3 regions of the Streptomyces brevispora genome follow, and region 2 is predicted to be linked to each of the others. Evidence: riboswitches for the same ligand, from Rfam matches in the RefSeq annotation. Region 2 holds a riboswitch; each other region holds the start of a gene.
What was found. Region 2 has a riboswitch for cyclic di-AMP ahead of FHX80_RS29685 (C40 family peptidase). Riboswitches for the same ligand answer to the same signal wherever they lie in the genome.
Positions count from the first base shown of each region.

Region 1: it holds a riboswitch for cyclic di-AMP, as region 2 does, so the genes downstream of both, FHX80_RS18365 (C40 family peptidase) here and FHX80_RS29685 (C40 family peptidase) in region 2, are expected to answer to the same signal.
Region 3: it holds a riboswitch for cyclic di-AMP, as region 2 does, so the genes downstream of both, FHX80_RS10075 (transglycosylase family protein) here and FHX80_RS29685 (C40 family peptidase) in region 2, are expected to answer to the same signal.

Region 1 covers NZ_VIWW01000001.1:3,911,197-3,917,757, forward strand. The annotation lists gene FHX80_RS18350 (C40 family peptidase) at 1-243, opposite strand, end outside; gene FHX80_RS18355 (hypothetical protein) at 603-956, shown strand; gene FHX80_RS18360 (hypothetical protein) at 1,063-1,965, opposite strand; gene FHX80_RS18365 (C40 family peptidase) at 2,150-3,319, opposite strand; cyclic di-AMP (ydaO/yuaA leader) riboswitch at 3,318-3,482, opposite strand; gene pcrA (DNA helicase PcrA) at 3,741-6,179, shown strand; gene FHX80_RS18375 (M23 family metallopeptidase) at 6,220-6,561, opposite strand, start outside.
Region 2 covers NZ_VIWW01000002.1:8,625-15,185, reverse strand. The annotation lists gene FHX80_RS29695 (ATP-dependent Clp protease proteolytic subunit) at 1-411, shown strand, start outside; gene FHX80_RS29690 (hypothetical protein) at 419-727, shown strand; cyclic di-AMP (ydaO/yuaA leader) riboswitch at 1,057-1,229, shown strand; gene FHX80_RS29685 (C40 family peptidase) at 1,233-1,706, shown strand; gene FHX80_RS29680 (LysE family translocator) at 1,753-2,409, opposite strand; gene FHX80_RS29675 (LysR family transcriptional regulator) at 2,482-3,399, shown strand; gene FHX80_RS29670 (ATP-binding protein) at 3,425-3,856, opposite strand; gene FHX80_RS29665 (helix-turn-helix domain-containing protein) at 4,061-4,921, shown strand; gene FHX80_RS29660 (DUF397 domain-containing protein) at 4,947-5,153, shown strand; gene FHX80_RS29655 (8-amino-7-oxononanoate synthase) at 5,199-6,341, opposite strand; gene bioB (biotin synthase BioB) at 6,484-6,561, shown strand, end outside.
Region 3 covers NZ_VIWW01000001.1:2,193,082-2,199,642, reverse strand. The annotation lists gene FHX80_RS10100 (hypothetical protein) at 1-268, shown strand, start outside; gene FHX80_RS10095 (SurA N-terminal domain-containing protein) at 561-1,217, shown strand; gene FHX80_RS10090 (nucleoside triphosphate pyrophosphohydrolase) at 1,249-2,217, shown strand; gene FHX80_RS10085 (cytochrome P450 family protein) at 2,454-3,719, shown strand; gene FHX80_RS10080 (LysM peptidoglycan-binding domain-containing protein) at 3,825-4,799, shown strand; cyclic di-AMP (ydaO/yuaA leader) riboswitch at 5,122-5,293, shown strand; gene FHX80_RS10075 (transglycosylase family protein) at 5,298-6,038, shown strand; gene eno (phosphopyruvate hydratase) at 6,331-6,561, shown strand, end outside.

The DNA.
Region 1 (6,561 bases), on a different contig from region 2:
GATCGACTTGGCGGTGGCGGCCGCCTTCACCTTCGCGCCGTTGTACTGCTCGGTGGCGACCTCCGCCTCCCGGTACAGCCGGTCCACCTCGGCCTTGACCTGGGCGGCGGTGGGCGTCGGGTCGGCGTGCGCGGATCCCGGCAGCGCGGCAGCGGTCGCGGCCCCGGCGAGGGCGAGGGTCGCTGCGGTGCGGGCGGCAGAGCCGGTGTACGGGCGCTGCTTGGGTTTCCGATGCGCGGCCACGAGGGCGGTGGTCCTTCCTGTCGACTGCCCGTCGGGGCCTACCGGCGGGCCCGCCCGGTCCGGCGGCGGGTCACCAACAGGGGGAGTGACCCGCCGCCGGATCTCTCGGCGGGGTGACCGGATGGTGCCGTCCGGGTGCGGAGCGGCACTGAAGCCGGTCACCTGGGTAGCGACGCTAAACCCGGGGCAAGCGGAAGAGTCGTAATGACACCTATTGCCTTAATTTGGCGTTGCGTTGTTGTTGAATGACCGGAAAAATTGCGTCAGAGTCAGGCAATTGGTGCATTTATCAGTCAAGCGTCCAGTAAGCCTCACCTGGTTGCAGAAGGTTGATAGGGGCGGGGCTAGGGTGCGGAACCATGCGTGTACTCATCGATGTCTTCGTCGCCCTGCACATCATCGGAATCGCCGCCCTGCTGGGAGGTTTCCTCACTCAGATGAAGGCGATGGGGGCGGGGACGGCGCGATTCGTGCCGGGCATGCTGCACGGCGCGCTGACCATGCTGGTCACCGGTATCGCGCTGGTCGGGCTCGACCGGGCCGACGACCACCCCGTGAACAACATCAAGATCGGCATCAAGCTGCTGATCCTGGTCGTCATCCTCGCGCTCATCTACGTCAAGCGGGACGAGGAGAAGGTCGAGAAGGGCCTCTTCGCGGCGGTGGGCGGACTGACGACGGCCAACATCTTCATCGCCACGCTCTGGACCTGAGCGGTTGGTCGCACGGGGGGCGACCTTCTGCGACCGCCCGGTGGCACGGGGGTGCTGACGGCCGTCTGCAACCGCCAGGTGGCCGGCCACTGCTGATCCCCTCCGGCTACGGCGCGGCGTCCCAGTCGACCTGCCGGCCGTCCTGCCGCAGCGCCTTCTCCACGCCCGCCCAGTCCTCGACCCACTCGCCCACGCAGTCCCGCGTCATCGCAGGGTCGGCCGCCACCAGGATGATCACTCCGGCGGCGGAAGCCCGCTCCTCGGGTGTCTCGGACAGGTCGGCCGACCGGTCGACGCGGAGGTAGCCCCCGGCGTCGGAGCCCGCCGTGATCCGGCCCACCACCCCGTAGCGGGCGCGCTGTTCGGCCGCCGCGACATCGCCGCGGTCGACGGTGGCCGTGACCGAGCCCGGGTGCGTGACGGTTCCGTCCGGTGCCCCGTCGCCGAGGCCGTGGCGGGCCCGGGCCGCCGCCAGCCGGTCGCGGCCCGTCTCCGCTGAAGCCGCGCGTAGCCCGTGGAGGTGCAGCGTCCGCTCCTGCGGGCTCCAGGACATGATCCGCTCGATGTCCCGGTCCTGGATCGCGTCTTCCTCGGCGGCCGTCGTGCCGCTCTCCCCGTCCAGTTCCCGGGCGAGTGCCCGCGCCGATTGGGACGGTTCGACCGCGCCGTCCGGGCCTTGGTCGATGAGCATCGCGACGCCGGTGACCAGGGCTCTGAACCCGAGCACCGCCGACTGCTGGACGCCGCTCGGCCGGAACTCCTGACCGAGCTCAGGCAGTCCGCTCAGCCTGCGGTGCAGGGCGGCGGCCGCGTTCTCGTCCGGCGGCGCGGTGTCCCACAGCAGCTCCAGCGCGGCCACACAGGTGTCCTGGTCCGCCGGGCGCCCCTCGTCGGCGAGGTACTGGAGGAGCACCCCGGCGGTGTGCTCGGCACAGGCCGCCGAGAACAGCCTGGCCTGGACGAAAGTTCCCAGGAAGGCCATGCCCCGGACGCTCTCCAAGATCTTCACGGCCGCTCGCTCCTGTGGGTGCCCTGTGCCCTGTGCCTGCGCGTGGTGCCTGCGCGTGGTGCGCCGTGCCCGTCCGGTGCCCGACACCTCCCGCACGGTACCCGGCACCGGCGGCGCCCCCGGTGACGGTCACCGGAGCGTCTCGTACTGCCGTACGGCCCGCCCCAGGGGCGCCGGACACGCGCTAGCCGGGCCGCACGCTCCCGTAGATCGGCATGTAGTAGATCGACTCCTCGCGCACGTTCGCCCCCGGCTTCGGCGCGTGGATCATCATGCCGTCGCCCTTGTAGATGCCGACGTGGCTGATGTCGTCGTAGAAGAAGACCAGGTCCCCGGGCCGCAGATCCGCCGTGGCGATCCGGGTGCCGACCTCCACCTGATCCCAGGTGGTCCGCGGAAGGGTGACGCCCGCCGCCTTCCAGGCCGCCTGGGTGAGCCCCGAGCAGTCGTACGAGGACGGGCCGGTCGCCCCCCAGACGTACGGCTTGCCTATCTGGGCCCTGGCGAACGCGAGGACCTTCTCGGCCTTCGTCGTGGCGCTGCTGTCCGAGCCCGAACCGGAGCCCGTCCCGGTACCGGTGCCAGTGCCGGTACCGGCACCGGTCGCGCTTTCCGCCTCCTTGGCCTTGCGATCGGCCTCCGCCTTCGCGGCGGCCTGCTTCTTCGCCAGCTCGGCCGCCTTGAGCCGGGCCTCGTCCTTCCGCTTCTGCTCCAGCTCGGCGAGGCGCGCCTTCTCCTCGGCGGTCAGCTTCGACAGCAGCGTGCGGGCCTCGGCCAGCTTGTCCTGGACGTGCTGCTTGCTGGTGCGCAGTCTGGTCTGCGACTCGGTGAGCGTCTCCAGGCTCGTCACCGCCTCGGCACGCTTCTTGGACGCCTCGGCCTGCTTCGTACGGAAGTCCGTGACGGCCTGCTGCTGGTTCGCGGCCATCCGGTTCATGAGGTGCGTCTGGTCGAAGAACGACTGCGGGTCGTTGGCCAGGAAGAAGGTGGCGGTCGGCGCGAGCGCGCCGTCGCGGTACTGGGCGGCGGCGTAGTTCCCGAGCGTCCGGCGGGCATCGTTCAGCTTGTCGGCGCGCTTGGCGATGTCGTCCAGCAGCATGTCCACCTTGGCGCGCTGCTTGGCGGACGCCTCTTTCGCCTGGTCGTAGTGCTGGGTCGCGGTGCCCGCCTGCCGGTAGAGGCCGTCGACCTTCTTCTGGACGTCCTCGATGCTGGGCTTCGGGGCCGGGGCCGCCAGCGCGCTCTGCGTGGACAGCAGGGTCACCGAGGCGAGTGCGGCCGTCGTGAACCCGATGGCCGGGGTGGTGCTGCGCACCCGGGGGCGCGGTTTGCGATGTGATGCCAAGGCCGGCATCTCCTTCCGTGGACCGCCTACCGGGTTAGCTGTCGGGTTCGGGCGGAACGGAAGGCTGCCCTACGGTCCTGATGGGGGATTCGGACCGATTCACCCCGGTGATGCGTGTGGGTCCCCGGTTCCTGGCTCCGTACGGGCAGCCCGGATTCGGCGTGGACGTCCGCTCGGCGTGGTTCGCCTCTGGGGGTACGGGCCGCCCGAACGAGCACGCTAGCCAACTCATGGTGCCGCTGTGAAGGTTGATGTTCGATATGCCCGATACATTTTCGTGACCTCGGCGAAGTGGTGCGGTCCGGGCAGGTCAGGTCCGGGATTCACCCACGCAGTGTCGACGCGGCATCGCTTTGTGTGCCCGCGCGGTGGTGTGCGGTTCGCCATGCGGCCCCGGGGTGTCGGTGCGGCGCTCTAGACTCGGACAGCGATGAGCAGCCTCTTTGACGACAGTTTCCTGGCCGGCCTCCAGCACACGGAGGAAGGGCCCCCGCCGCCCCCCGAGGACTCCGCACCCGAAGTGGTGCCGGAGGACCTCTTCGGGGGCGTGTTCGACGGGCCCCCGCCGTCCCACGACGCGTACTACCGCGACGGGGCCCACCGCCCGGTCGTCGACCCCGCCGCGCTGCTCGACGGGCTGAACACCGAGCAGCGCGCCGCCGTCGTGCACGCGGGCTCCCCGCTGCTCATCGTCGCCGGGGCCGGTTCGGGCAAGACCCGGGTGCTCACCCACCGCATCGCCCACCTGCTGGCCGAGCGCGGGGTGCACCCCGGCCAGATCCTGGCGATCACCTTCACCAACAAGGCCGCCGGTGAGATGAAGGAGCGCGTCGAGCAGCTCGTCGGACCCCGTGCCAACGCCATGTGGGTCATGACCTTCCACAGCGCGTGCGTACGGATCCTGCGCCGCGAGTCGAAGAAGCTCGGCTTCACCTCCTCGTTCTCGATCTACGACGCGGCGGACTCCAAGCGGCTGATGGCCCTGGTCTGCCGCGATCTCGACCTCGACCCGAAGCGCTTCCCGCCGAAGTCGTTCACGGCGAAGGTGTCGAACCTGAAGAACGAACTGATCGACGAGGAGACGTTCGCCGGCCAGGCCGCGGACGGCTTCGAGAAGACCGTCGCCCAGGCCTACGCGCTCTACCAGTCCCGGCTGCGCGAGGCCAACGCGCTGGACTTCGACGACATCATCATGACGACGGTGCACCTGCTCCAGGCGTTCCCCGACGTCGCCGAGCACTACCGCCGCCGCTTCCGGCACGTCATGGTCGACGAGTACCAGGACACCAACCACGCCCAGTACACGCTCGTACGGGAACTGGTCGGCCCGGCCGGTGCCGACGACGCCCCCGCCGAACTGTGTGTCGTGGGTGACGCGGACCAGTCGATCTACGCCTTCCGCGGCGCCACGATCCGCAACATCCTCCAGTTCGAGGAGGACTACCCGAACGCGACCACGATCCTGCTGGAGCAGAACTACCGCTCCACCCAGACGATCCTGTCCGCCGCCAACGCCGTCATCGAGCGCAACGAGAGCCGCCGCCCGAAGAACCTCTGGACCAACGCCGGCTCCGGCGCCCGGATCACCGGCTACGTCGCGGACACCGAGCACGACGAGGCGCAGTTCGTCGCCGACGAGATCGACCGGCTGACCGACGCGGGCGACACCAAGGCGGGCGACGTCGCGATCTTCTACCGGACGAACGCGCAGTCCCGTGTCTTCGAGGAGATCTTCATCCGGGTCGGCCTGCCCTACAAGGTCGTCGGCGGTGTGCGCTTCTACGAGCGCAAGGAGGTCCGGGACGTCCTGGCCTACCTCCGGGTCCTCGCCAACCCGGAGGACACGGTTCCGCTGCGCCGCATCCTGAACGTGCCCAAGCGCGGCATCGGCGACCGGGCCGAGGCGATGATCGACGCCCTGTCACTGCGCGAGAAGATCACCTTCCCGCAGGCGCTGCGCCGCGTCGACGAGGCGTACGGCATGGCCGCCCGTTCCGCCAACGCCGTCAAGCGGTTCAACACGCTGATGGAGGAGTTGCGCACGATCGTCGAGTCCGGCGCGGGGCCCGCGGTCGTGCTGGAGGCCGTCATGGAACGGACCGGCTACCTCGCCGAGCTCCAGGCCTCCACCGACCCGCAGGACGAGACCCGGATCGAGAACCTCCAGGAGCTCGCCGCCGTCGCGCTCGAATTCGAGCAGGAGCGCGGCGAGGAGGAGGGCGCGGGCACCCTCCCGGAGTTCCTGGAACGGGTCGCGCTCGTCGCCGACTCCGACCAGATCCCCGACGAGGACACCGACGGCTCCGGCGTCGTCACGCTGATGACCCTGCACACGGCGAAGGGCCTCGAGTTCCCGGTGGTCTTCCTGACCGGCATGGAGGACGGCGTCTTCCCGCACATGCGGGCGCTGGGCCAGGTCAAGGAGCTGGAGGAGGAGCGCCGGCTCGCCTATGTCGGCATCACCCGGGCCCGCGAGCGGCTCTACCTGACCCGGGCGGCGATGCGCAGCGCCTGGGGCCAGCCCTCGTACAACCCGCCTTCGCGGTTCCTGGAGGAGATCCCGGAGCAGCACCTGGAGTGGAAGCGGAAGGGGCCGATGGCGGCTCCCGCGGGACCGACGTCGGGCATCACCTCGTCGCTGTCCGCGTCCCGCTCGCGTTCCGGGCCCTCGGGCTTCGCGACCCGGCGGACCTCGGACAGGCCGACGATCACCCTGGTGGTCGGCGACCGGGTCACCCACGACCAGTTCGGTCTGGGCACGGTGACGGCGGTCGAGGGCATCGGCGACCAGGCGAAGGTCACGGTCGACTTCGGGGACGAGCGGCCGAAGAAGCTGCTGCTGCGGTACGCACCGGTCCAGAAGCTGTAGCGGCCGGCCGGTCCGGCGGACGGCTGCGGCCGCCCGCCGCTCAGGTCGGGTCGACGTTGTGGCTGCGGAGCCAGGGCAGCGGGTCGATCGCCGCGCCGCCGCCGGGCCGCACCTCGAAGTGCATGTGGGGGCCGGTCGAGTTGCCGGAGTCCCCGGAGTACGCGATCACGTCGCCGGCCCTGACCTGGCCCGAGCGGATCCGGGTGCTGCTGAGGTGGCAGTACCAGGTCTCGGTGCCGTCGGCCATCGTGACGATGGCCATGTTCCCGTAGGCGGTGTGGAACTGCGTGCGAACGGTGCCGTCGGTCGCCGCCATCACCGGGGTTCCCTCCAGGACGGGGAAGTCGATGCCCGTGTGCACGGACATCCAGTTGACGCCCGC
Region 2 (6,561 bases):
TCGTTCGGGGCCATGACCGCCGTCTACGACACGATGGCGTTCCTCACCTGCGAGGTGGAGACCTTCTGCCTCGGCCAGGCGGGCGCCGGCGCGGCCGTACTGCTGGCCGCCGGAGCTCACGGCCGACGGCACGCGCTGCCCGGCGCACGGGTCGTGATGCAACAGCCCGAGCTCGCCGAACCGGTACAGGGACAGCCGTCCGACCTGGAGATCGAGGCCCGGGAACTGGCCCGGATGCGCGAGACGCTGACCGGCATGCTGGCCCGTCACACCGGCCGCTCCGCCGAGCAGATCACCGCCGACACCGAGCGCGATCTCATCCTCGACGCCGAGGACGCCAAGGCCTATGGGCTGATCGACCACATCGTGCAGAACCGCGGCCCCGCGCTGCCACCGGCCGCCGCGCGGTGAACCCCCGATGCAGCCACCGGAGTTCCCACCACTGCCCGCCCTGACCCGCGCGGAGGGCGAGTTCATCGACCGCTATCTGGAAGTCGTCGACCAGCTGGGCCGGATCAACCCGGCCCACGCCGACGACACCTACCGTGCCCTGCGCGCCGCCCAGGCGCTCGCCTCGTACGCGGCGGCGCTGCGGGACGCACTCGCGTTGATGCACGAGCGGGGCGAAGCGCGTATCCATTCCGCCACGTTGACCCGGGCGCTGCGGGTACTGGACGGCGAACGACGCACCGGACGGATCACCGTGCCGCCGGCCCCGACGAGTTGATCAACTCGCCTACGCCGACACGCCCGACGGCTTGACCAGAATTTCTCGCTCGTTCGGCGTACCCGATGCCTCGCACGAGGGATGGCTCGACTTGCGCTTTCGAGGTGGATCGTGGGCGAAATCTGCCGTTCCGTCGCTGGTACGGCGCTGACAGGGGAGGCTCGGCAGGTCCCCGTAAGGCCCATTGTCCACCTGATCAGGTTAGTCGTGCCGATCCTCACATATGACTGTTTTATCCCGGAAATCCGGCGTTCGGTGAGTCAAGATCCCTGGGACGACAAGCCCCCGCCACCGCGGCGGGGCGGTCCGGGCGGACGCCGAGTCCTGCCGCTGTCCGGATGCCTGGTCGACAGGAGTGGATCGGCAGGAGTGGAGGACCCGAGCACAACGGGCCGACCGGCTATCCGGTTGTCCCTCGGGGTGAAGCCGCCATGTGCGGCCGGGCAACTTCGCCAGCCCGAACCCGACAGGTCATCCTTCACAGGCGGCTGACGAAGGGTTGCGCATGACTGCGCAGGTTCATGTCCCGTCTCTGCTCGCCCGCGCCACCACGGCCTCGGTCATGACTCTCGCCGCCGTCGGCGGCACACTGTTCGTCCCCGGCGCCGTGACCGACGCCCAGGCCGCGACTCATTCGATGAAGGCGCTCAACATCGCCGCGTCGAAGAAGGGATCGCCCTACCGGTGGGGTGCCACCGGCCCAAGCCGCTTCGACTGTTCGGGCCTGACGCTCTACGCGTTCGGGAAAGCGGGCAAGAAGCTCCCGCGCACGGCCCAGCAGCAGTACAACAAGACCCGTCACATCTCGGCCTCGAATCGGCAACGCGGAGACCTGGTCTTCTTCCACTCCGGCCGCAGCGTCTACCACGTGGGCATCTACGCGGGCAGCGGAAGGATCTGGCACTCGCCGAAATCCGGCGCCGTGGTCCGGATGGAGAAGATCTGGACGAAGAACGTCTACTACGGGCGGGTCCGCTGACGGACCCTCGTCCCACCGCCGGACCCGCGTGCGAGGGGCTGTCGGGTCAGTGCAGCAGGGTGCCGGTCACCAGTACCACGCCCAGCACGGTGAGTGCCGCGCCGCTGCCGCCCTCGATCGCCCGGGCGGTACGCGGCCGGCGCAGCCACCGGCCCAGGCGGTCCACCAGGAGCGCCACGGCCGGGAACCAGATCAGTGCCAGCAGTACGACGATCGCGGCGAGCAGCAGCGTTCTGGGCAGCGGGGCGGACCCGGCGGGGACGAACTGCGGAAGCAGGCTGAGGAAGAGCACAGGCGCCTTGGGGTTCAGCGCGTTGGTGAGGAAGCCCTGGCGCAGTGCGCGCCGGGTCCCCTTCGCGGGCTCCGCGTCGTCGTCCGCCCGGTCCGCCACGGTTTCGGTGGCGTGTGCCCGCCCTTGGCTGCGCCGGGCCGCGCGGAGCGCACTGACGCCCAGGTAGAGCACGTACGCCCCGCCGAGTAGCTGAACCGTGCGGAACAGCACCGGCACCGCCACCAGCACGGCGGCCAGCCCCGCGACGGCGAGCGCGGTGTGGACGAGCAGGCCACCGGCGACGCCGAGCGCGGTCGCCACCCCCGCCGACCGCGAGGCGAGAGCGTTGCGTACGACGACGGTGAAGTCGGCTCCGGGCAGCGCGACCATGGCGGCGGCAACCCCGAGGAAGGCCGTCAGTTGGGCGTCCATGGCTCCACCCTGGACCCGAACCGCCTTTAGCATGTACTTGCAATCTCGTGGGTCTGCCAAAAGGAATGCTTAATGTACGACCCGACACGGCTTGCGGCGCTGGTCGCGGTCGCCGAGGCCGGTTCGATCACCCGGGCCGCCGCGCGCCTGGGCTACACCGCCCCCGCTCTCTCCCAGCAGCTCGCCAAACTGGAGCGGGAGGCCGGTGCCGCACTGCTGGTCCGGCACCACCGGGGCGCCCGTCTCACGGCCGCGGGTGAGCTGCTCGCCGGCCGGGCCCGGCGGATCCTCGACGAGATGGACCAGGCCCGCCACGAGCTGGCCCGTCTCGCCGGGCTCTCCGGCGGACGTCTGCGGGTCGGCACCTTCACCACTGCGGGGGTTCATCTGCTGCCTCCCGTGCTGAGCGCCTTCCGCCGGGCGCACCCGGATGTGGAGCTGGTCGTCACGGAGTACGAGCCGCCGGGCGGGGTGGCGGCGGTGGCGGCGGGCGAGGTCGACCTCGCGCTGACGCACGCGTACGAACCGGCCACCGCGACACCGCTGCCCTCCGGCGTCAGTACCGTGCCCCTGCTGGTCGAGGAACTGGTGCTGATCACCGCCGTCGGGCAGGTCCTGGCCGACGGCAGCGGGCGGCTCCCGGTGACGGACCTCGCCGGCCGGCCGCTGATCAGCAGCGCGCCCACGCATCCACCGCGGCGTGGGGTGGAGAGCGCACTGGCCGAGGCGGGCGCACTGCCCGCGGTGGTCTGCGAGTCGCCCGGCTATGCGCTGGTGTGCGCGCTGGTCAGCGCGGGCATCGGGATCGCGGTGGTCCCCGAGATGGTCGCGGCGATGTCGCCGACCCCGCTGTCCGTACGGAGGCTGGCTCCTGCCGCGTTCCGCCGGACGATCTCGGTGGTGCACCGCGGTGACCGGTCGAGCGCCGCTGCGGAGACCCTGCGGGCCCTGTTGCGCAGCGGATTCGGACGGGCCGCCGCGACGCAGTGACCGGGGCGGCGGGCCACGGGTCCGGTCAGCTCTGGACGGGGACGTTCCAGGGGAGGGCGATCCAGACGGTCTTGCCGCCGTCGGCGGTGGGCGTGACGGTCAGCTTGCCACCGTATTCCTTGGCCAGCGAGCGGATGATCACCATGCCGCGCCCGTTGTCCTGCTGGACGGCGGCGGGCAGCCGCTGGGGCCAGCGGGGGTGACTGTCCGTCACTCCGACGTGCAGCTGTTCCTCGCGCTCCAGCCGGAGGTCCACGGTGAAGATGGGCGACTGGCCGAAGGTGTGCTGGACCGCGTTGGTCGCGAGCTCCGAGACGATCAGCCGGATGGTGTCGGCGGCCTCGCTCCCGTCGGACAGTCCCCATTCGGCCAGCACTCTGGCCACATACCTGCGGGCCGCGGCGACCGAGACCGGCTCGCTCGGCAGCGTGACACTTGCCTCTTGATGGTCCGCCATGGCCGGCCGCCCCTTTCCCACCCGGACCGACCCGCGATCGGTCCGTGCTGTGCTTCGCGCCACATTGCCACTGATGCTGCCCTCTGTGACGACGATCCACCAAGATATGCATATATCTGTCGCTCAAAGCGGTGAACTCTTCGCTGGATGCCGTGCGGGAGCGGCACACTGTCCGCTCGGCAGGGACTGGGAGGGAGTCACTACATGCAGCACGGACCTGCGGTGCGACGCCGCAAGCTCGGGGAGGAGCTGCGGAGTCTGCGCCATGCATCGGGGCTCACCAGCCGGGAATCCGCGCAACTGCTCGGCTGGCACCAGTCGAAGGTGAGCCGGATCGAGACCGGCATCAGTGGGGTGCGGCCGGGGGACGTCACCCGGCTGCTGGACGCGTACGGCGTGAACGACCCGCAGTTGCGGGGCGTCCTGGAGGCGCTCGCCGGTTCGGCGGGCGGTGGCGGTGCGGGCTGGTGGCACGCCTACCGCGGTCTCATCCCGCCCCAGTACCGTGACTTCATCAGCCTGGAGTCGCAGGCGCGTACGGCCCGCACGCTGGAAACCTCGGTGGTGCCGGGCCTGTTGCAGACAGCCGACTACGCACGTGCGGTGACCCGGGCGGCACTCGACGGGCTGCCGGCCGGCCAGCTGGACTCACTGGTGGAGGTGCGGCTCGCCCGGCAGGGGGTGTTGCGGAGCGATCCGCCGCTGCGACTGAGCGCGGTGCTCGACGAGGCGGTGCTGAGGCGCGCGGTCGGCGGCCAACGGGTGATGCGGGAGCAGTTGCGTCATCTCATCCGGCTGGCCCAGCTTCCGCACGTGAACCTTCAGTTGCTGCCCTTCTCGGTCGGCGGCTACGTCGGCCTCACCGGACCTTTCGTTATCTTCTCTTTTCCGACCACTTCTGATCTGGATGTGGTCGTTCTTGACCATTTGACGAGTAGCCTTTACCTGGAGCGGAAAGAAGACCTTGAGGCGTACAGCTCGGCCTTCCGCACCCTGCAGGCACACGCGCTGTCGCCGGAGCACTCGTTGGACCTGATCGCCGCGATCGACCGCGCCGGTCAGTAACTACGGACTGCCCGAGGGGGGCGTCATGTCGGATTGCCTCGCACAGCACGCGTTACGGTGGCGGCGCAGCAGCCGCAGCACGGGAATGAACAACTGCGTGGAGGCCGCACCGTTCGGCGGCAGACAGCTGGCCGTGCGCGACTCCAAGGATGTGTCCAGGCCGCCGCTGCAGTTCTCGGCCGCGGCCTGGACCTCCTTCGTCCACGGTCTGAGCCGCAACTCGGTCCGCTGACCCGACGGCGGGCCGGTCACGGCGCCCGATGGCGGCGCTGCCGTCTCAGGCGTCCGGAGCGGTCCGCCGTACGATCGCGACCGCGGTCGCGATCTGCGCGTCCGTCAGGTCGGCCCGCGCCGTCAGTCGCAGCCTGGAGATGCCGTCCGGCACCGACGGCGGCCGGAAGCACCCGACCGCCATACCGGCCGTACGGCAGTCGGCCGCCCAGCGGACCGCGGAGTCGGCCGAAGGCGCGCGTACCGAGACCACGGCCGCATCGGGCCGTACGGCGACCAGACCGGCCGCGGTCAACTGTTCGTACAGTGCGGTGGCGACCGCCCGGGCCCTGCCCGCTCGTTCCGGTTCGCGGCGCAGCAGCCGCAGGCTGCCGAGTGCGGCGCCGGCGGCGGCCGGGGCGAGACCGGTGTCGAAGATGAACGTACGGGCGGTGTTGACCAGGTGGTCGATGACCCGGGCGGGGCCGAGTACCGCGCCGCCCTGGCTGCCCAGGGCCTTGGAGAGGGTGAGCGTGCCGACGACGCCCTCGCCGCCCGCGAGACCGGCGGCCGCGAGAGCGCCGCGCCCGCCTTCCCCGAGCACCCCCAGACCGTGCGCGTCGTCGACGAGCAGCGCGGCGCCCTCCGCACGGCAGACCTCGGCCAGCGCGGCCAGCGGCGCGGCATCGCCGTCGACGGAGAAGACCGAGTCGGTGACCGCCAGCGCCCTGCCGTCATGCGCGCGGAGCGTCTTGCGCACGGCCTCGGGGTCGGTGTGCGGCACGACGGCGGTCTCGGCCCGGGAGAGCCGGCAGCCGTCGACGATCGAGGCGTGGTTGCCCGCGTCCGACACGATCAGTGAGCCCCGGCCGCTGAGGGCGGTGAGCGCGGCGAGGTTGGCCGCGTAGCCCGACGACAGCACGAGGGCGGCCTCGAAACCGCAGAATTCGGCCAGTTCCCGTTCGAGCTCGGCGTGCAGCGTGGTGGACCCGGTGACCAGCCGGGATCCGGTGGCCCCCGCACCCCAGCGGCACGCCGCGCGGGCCGCCGCCGCGGTCACTTCCGGGTGTCTGGTCAGGCCGAGGTAGTCGTTGCTCGCGAGATCGAGCAGTTCCGTTTCGGCGGGCCGGGGCCGGAGCGTCCGGACGAGTCCGGCGTCCGCGCGGCGGCGCGCCTCGTCGTCGATCCAGTCGAACGGGGCGAAGGGCATTGGCGGTCCCTTTTGTAGGCAACTCACAGACCTTAACCGGGGGCGAAGCCGGACAGGGTGTGGCCATGCACACACCCTCACGCCTCTCTGTTGTCCGGTTCTTCCTTGGCTCGGAGGCGTGCCGTGCGTCAGGATCATCGCCATGGACCTCCTGAACACGCTGGTGGACAAGGGACTGCGGCGCGAGCTGCCGACCCGTGAAGAAGCGCTCGCTGTACTG
Region 3 (6,561 bases), on a different contig from region 2:
GGCGGCTCCGCAGCCGATGTACCTCGCGACCACCGGGGAACGTCTGTTTCTGTTCCAGGCCAATCAGGTCTTCGCCAAGCCGGACCGGCACGTGGCGACGTTCCACATCAAGGATGTGAAGCGGTCCGAGGTCAAGCGCGGGCTGGTGAAGCATTCGTTCGTCCTGTTCGACGAGTCCCTGGGGAGTGCACTGCGCATCTTCTTCCCGCGGTTCGCGAAGTCGGAACTGGACGTGGTGGCCGGACAGATCACCGTGGCGACGGTGTAGGGACCGGACGGCCGGGTGCGGGCCCCGCTTCGCGGCCCGCATCGCCCCGGCGCGCGACGGCGTGGTGCGTACGCCGTCGACTCGCGCACGGCCATGCCGCGGCCGGACACATCGCCGTAAACCTCCCAGCGGATGCACCGGCCCGGGTGTGCGATCCGGCCACGCCGGAGCCCACATCCCCAACTCCTCCCGAATCGTTGGTCGAATCAGTGGCCCCGACCAGTTCCACTGCCTAACATCGATCACCGCAAGGCCTTGTGCACCGCCGCACAATCTCCTCGGGAGGCTCCCTTTGCACCGCCGCCGTCGCACCGCGCTCACCGTCTCCGCAGCAACTCTCGCCGCAGCGCCACTCCTCGCCGCCTGCGGCAGCCAGGCCCACCCCGGCGCGGCAGCCGTCGTGGACGGGGACCGGATCGCGGTGTCCACCGTTCAGGCCCAGGTGGCGGACGTGCGTGACGCACAAGGCGGCTCCAAGCAGGCTGCCCAGAGCGCCGACCAGTCCGGCCAGCTCGTCCGCGCCAAGCTGCACGGGATCATCCTGGACCGGGTCCTGGACCGGGCCTCGGCCGATGCCGGCGTCACCGTCAGCCGCGCCGAGATCCAGCAGATGCGGCAGTCGGCCGTCGCCCAGTACAAGGGGGAGAAGGGGCTGCGAGCCGCGGTGCTCCAGGAGCGCTGGATCTCCCCCGGCCAGATCAACGCCTTCCTGCGCGAGCAGATCCAGCTGACCAAGCTCTCCCAGGCACTCGGCGCCGACCCGTCCACCCCGGCCGGCACGAAGATCCTCGGCGACGCGCTGACGAAGGCGTCCAAGGCGTTGAAGGTCGAGGTCAACCCGCGCTACGGCACCTGGAACAACAAGCAGATCCAGCTCGCGGACTACAAGGCCCCCTGGATCAACCAGGTCACCAAGCCCGCCCAGGCGGCGGCGGAGGCCGGGGCGTAGCAGCGGCCGGGCGGCCGGGTAGATTCGCAGCGTGAACGCTGAAGACCCCGGCCGTATCGTCCTGCTCACCGCCAGCCACCGGGTCGCGCCCGGACTGCTGTCCTGGCCCGCCTGGCAGATGCTGCACGCCGCGGACCGGGTGCTCTGCGCCGAGCCCGGCCAGCCCCAGCTGCCGTACCTGCGCGAGGCGGGCATCACCGTCGAGCCGGCCGTGCCCGACGCGCAGGAGCTCGTCGGCGCCTGCGCCGGGGGCCGGACCGTGGTGGTGCTCAGCGGCGGCGAGGGGGACCAGCCACTGACCGACGGACTGGCCCGGCTGGCCGGTTCGGGGCGGGTGCAGATGCCGGACCTGGAGCTGCTGCCCGGTTCGTACGATCTGCCCGGTGCCCGGCTGCTGGATCTGGTGCAGGTCATGGACCGGGTCCGGATCGAGTGCCCCTGGACCTCGCAGAAGACCCACAAGGGCCTCGCCAAGTACGCCATCGAGGAGGCGTACGAACTCGTCGAGGCGATCGAGGACGGCACCCGCGAGGAGCTGCGCGAGGAGCTCGGCGACGTACTCCTCCAGGTCGTCTTCCACGCGCGCATCGCCGAGGAGGACGAGGAGGAGCCCTTCTCGGTGGACGACGTCGCCGCCACGCTCGTCGAGAAGCTGATCCACCGCCATCCGCACGTCTTCGGCGACGAGACCGCCGAGACCCCGCAGGACGTCCACGCGCACTGGCTGCGGACCAAGGCGATCGAGAAGCAGCGCGAGTCCGTCACCGACGGGGTGCCGCTCGGCCAGCCCGCCTTGGCCCTCGCGGCGAAGCTGGCCGGCCGGGTCCGTACCGCCGGACTCGACGTGCCGCTTCCCGAGGGCGAGGGCGACGGCATCGGCTACCGGCTCCTCGCCCTGGCCGTGAGCGCGCAGGAGAACGGCACCGACCCGGAGGCCGCCCTGCGGGCCGCGAGCCGCGCCTACCGGGACGCGATCAGGGTGGCGGAGGGCAACGGATAGCGCGGCGCAGGGCGACGGCGGGCCCGGCACAGGGCAACGGCTAACGTCGGGGGGTGAACGACAGCCCCGCCGATACGCCCGCCGACAGCCCAGCCGATGCGCCCGCCGACAGCCCAGCCGATACGCCCGCCGACAGCCCAGCCGATGCGCCCGCCGACACGCCCGAGCACGCTTCCGGAGCCGCCCCGACGCCCGCGCCCGCCGGCTGCCCCGCCCACGCGGCCGACGCCGAGGCCGTGCCGCCCGCCCCCGAACTCTTCACCTGGGAGTTCGCCACCGACCCCTACCCCGCGTACGCCTGGCTGCGCGAGCACAGCCCCGTGCACCGCACCACACTGCCCAGCGGGGTCGAGGCCTGGCTCGTCACCCGGTACGCGGACGCCAAGCAGGCCCTCGCCGACCCCCGGCTCTCCAAGAACCCGGCGCACCACGCCGAGCCGGCGCACGCCAAGGGCCGGACGGGCATCCCGGGCGAGCGCAAGGCGGAGCTGATGACGCATCTGCTGAACATCGACCCGCCCGACCACACCCGGCTGCGGCGTCTCGTGTCGAAGGCGTTCACGCCCCGGCGCATCGCGGAGTTCGCGCCGCGCGTGCAGGAGCTGACGGACCGCCTCATCGACTCCTTCGCCGAGAAGGGGGAGGCCGACCTCATCCACGAGTTCGCCTTCCCGCTCCCCATCTACGTGATCTGCGACCTGCTCGGTGTCCCGCGTGAGGACCAGGACGACTTCCGGGACTGGGCGGGCATGATGATCCGCCACGGCGGCGGCCCGCGCGGCGGGGTGGCCCGTTCCGTGAAGAAGATGCGCGGCTATCTCCTCGAACTGATCCACCGCAAGCGCGAGAACCCCGGGGACGACCTGATCTCGGGGCTGATCCGGGCGAGCGACGACGGCGAGCACCTGACGGAGAACGAGGCCGCCGCGATGGCCTTCATCCTTCTCTTCGCCGGGTTCGAGACGACCGTCAACCTCATCGGCAACGGCGTCCACACCCTGCTGGGACACCCCGAGCAGCGCGAGCGGCTCCAGCGGTCCCTGGCGGCAGGGGAGACGGAACTGCTGGCCACCGGCGTCGAGGAACTGCTGCGTTACGACGGCCCGGTGGAGCTGGCGACCTGGCGGTTCGCCACCGAGCCACTGACGATCGACGGGCAGCGGGTGGCCGAGGGAGACCCCGTGCTGGTGGTGCTGGCGGCCGCCGACCGGGACCCCGGACGCTTCGATGGCCCGGACACGCTGGACCTCTCGCGGCGTGACAATCAGCACCTCGGATACGGGCACGGCATCCATTACTGCCTGGGAGCACCGCTCGCCCGGCTGGAGGGGCAGGCCGCGCTCGCCACGTTGCTGAAACGCCTTCCGGACCTGCGACTTGCGGGGGAAGCTGCCGATTTGCGCTGGCGTGGCGGGCTCATCATGCGCGGACTGCGCACGCTCCCGGTGGAGTTCACTCCCGAGCCCGCTTCCGATGAGGGTGACGCTCTGTCAACTCTGTGACTTTTATGTGATCTCTGCTGCATCGACTTGTGACACACGTTCGAGTCCCGCTAGGTTCACCGTTCGACTCACCAGTCACTCGTCAGTTACACGGAAGGCATTCCCATGGGCTCCGCGAACGGCAGACACCGTCGCCCTCGGCAGGCACCCGCGATCGTCGTCGCCGCAGGCGTGACCGGCTCGGCCATCGCCATCCCACTGCTCGGCGCGGCCGGCGCGCACGCAGCCGACGCCTCGACCTGGGACCGGGTCGCCGAGTGCGAGAGCGGCGGCATGTGGAGCGCCGACCTCGGCAACGGCTTCTACGGCGGCCTGCAGTTCTCGCAGGATGTGTGGAAGTCGTACGGCGGCGATTCGTACGCCCCGCGCGCGGACCTGGCCAGCCGCTCGCAGCAGATCGCCGTGGCGGAGAAGGTCCTGGGCGACCAGGGGTCGAAGGCGTGGCCCAGTTGCGCGGTCATCTCCGGCCTCGTCGTGGACGGGTCCCTGCCGGGCGTCGACCCGGGCAGCGCCTCGTCCGCCGACACCTCCGAGAGTGCGGACCCGTCGTCGAGTGCCGATCCGTCGGCGAGCCGGGACCGGTCGGGCAGCGCGTCCAAGGGCGCGACCGACGCTCCGTCGGACGATGCCCCGTCGGCCGGCACCCCGTCGGACGACGCGACGGCGGACACGGCCGACCACGACCGTACGCCGGACGCCTCGGCCTCCCCGTCCGCCACGCCCTCGGCATCCGGCTCCTCCGGCGCGACCGGCTCCTCCGGCGCCCGGGAAGGGTCCGCCCCGGCCGGGGAGACGGGCGGCAAGCACCGCGGCGCCCCGGCCCCCGAGGGGACCGGCAGCGACCGGGACTCGGGGCGGCACGCCTCGCGCGGCGCCAGTGACGCACGCGACAAGGGGGCCCCGGTCGCCGACGGTACGTACACCGTCCGCCCCGGCGACAACCTCTGGGCGATTGCTGACGCACAGAAGCTTCCCGGCGGCTGGACGGAGCTGTACGAGGCCAACAAGGCGGAGGTCGGCTCCGACCCGGACCTCATCCTGCCTGGCCAGAGCCTCGATCTCGGTGTGAAGACCGACTGAGACCGACCGGGAACGGCCGCGGAATCGGTCTGATCAACAGCTGAAAGCACCTCAAATCTGGGGTACTTAAGAGGCCTATGTCCCACTTTTGACTAAGTGAGACATGGGTCTCTTTGCGTGAACTGGCGCGTCTTGTCCGGGAGCTCCCCCCGCATCCGTTCCGACCTGCGCAAACAGGTGTTCTTCAGATGCGAGTAAGGGCTGTTTATCCGGTATGTCCTTCTTTGAATGTGGGGGTGGCGTGTGTTTACGGTCGTAACCGCTCGCACCGCGGGCCCCGTCGATCGTCACGCCGAATCCTGCCGTCGGTCGAAGGGAACAGACGCGTAAAGCGCCGTAGGCAGGAGCGGGGGACCCAGGTAGGCGCCGGGTCCGATCGTCGCAAGACGCATCGGGAACGGCTTGGGGTTAAGTCGTGCGCTAGGACGTGCGACCGGGCAACTCACTTGGCCCGAACCCGACAGCTCACCTCGTAGGCGTCGGTGAGGAGAAGTCTCGATGCTGCTCAACAGCAAGGGCAACAAGCACCGTCGCCCGTCCAAGGCCGTCCGTCTCGTCACGCTCGCCGGTGTGGCCGGTGCCGCCATCGCCGTGCCCCTGATGGGTGCGACCGGCGCCTCCGCGGCCTCCGTGTCCACCTGGGACGCGGTCGCCCGGTGCGAGTCCGGCGGCAACTGGTCGATCAACACCGGCAACGGCTACTACGGCGGTCTGCAGTTCTCGCAGTCCAGCTGGGCCGCCGCCGGCGGTACGCAGTACGCGGCCCGCGCCGACCTGGCCAGCAAGTCCCAGCAGATCGCCGTGGCCGAGAAGCTCCTCGACATGCAGGGACCGGGCGCCTGGGGCTGCGCCGGCGCCGGCAACCTGCGCAACGACGGTGTCGACCCGGGCGTCGACACCGGCTCCACCGCCACCAAGACCGCCCCCAAGCAGCAGTCGGCTCCGGTCCAGCAGGCCGAGCCGAAGAAGGCCGAGCGCACCGAGGCCCCCGCCGCCTCCCGCTCGGACCGCGCGGCCACCCCTCAGGCCGAGCAGAAGAAGACCGTCACCACCCCGACCGGCGAGACGGTCAAGAAGGGTGACGGCGAGTACAAGGTCGTCGCCGGCGACTCGCTGAGCCAGATCGCGGCCGACCACAACGTCAAGGGCGGCTGGGAGCGGCTGTTCGAGCTGAACAAGGACATCGTCAAGGACGCCGACATGATCTTCCCGGGTCAGCAGCTCCACCTGGTGAAGTAATTCGGCACTCTCCTCGCTGAGCTCCCCGGCCCGGCCCGCACCTCCCCCCGTGCGTGCCGGGCCGGGGTTTTGCCGCTTCGGGGTGCGCCGGCTCCCGCGCCGATTGTTCAACTGTTGTAGTTACTGGTCGGTAGGTACCTGGACGTCTGCCCCGCTATGGGTGCCCTTGGGTCCTTTTTCGTCCCAGGGGGCGGGCGGGCGGCCGACTGAGAGGGCCGGGCCGGTTAGGCTCTTGTCGCAAGGCCAAAGTGACCCTGCACAACCAGCGTCATATCCCAGAAGGAGATGCCTCGTGCCGTCCATCGACGTCGTCGTAGCCCGGGAAATCCTCGACTCCCGGGGCAACCCCACGGTCGAGGTCGAGGTTGGGCTCGACGACGGCAGCACGGGTCGTGCTGCTGTTCCGTCCGGAGCCTCCACCGGTGCGTTCGAGGCCGTTGAGCTTCGCGACGGCGACCCCAACCGCTACCACGGAAAGGGCGTCGAGAAGGCCGTCCTCGCCGTGATCGAGCAGATCGGCCCG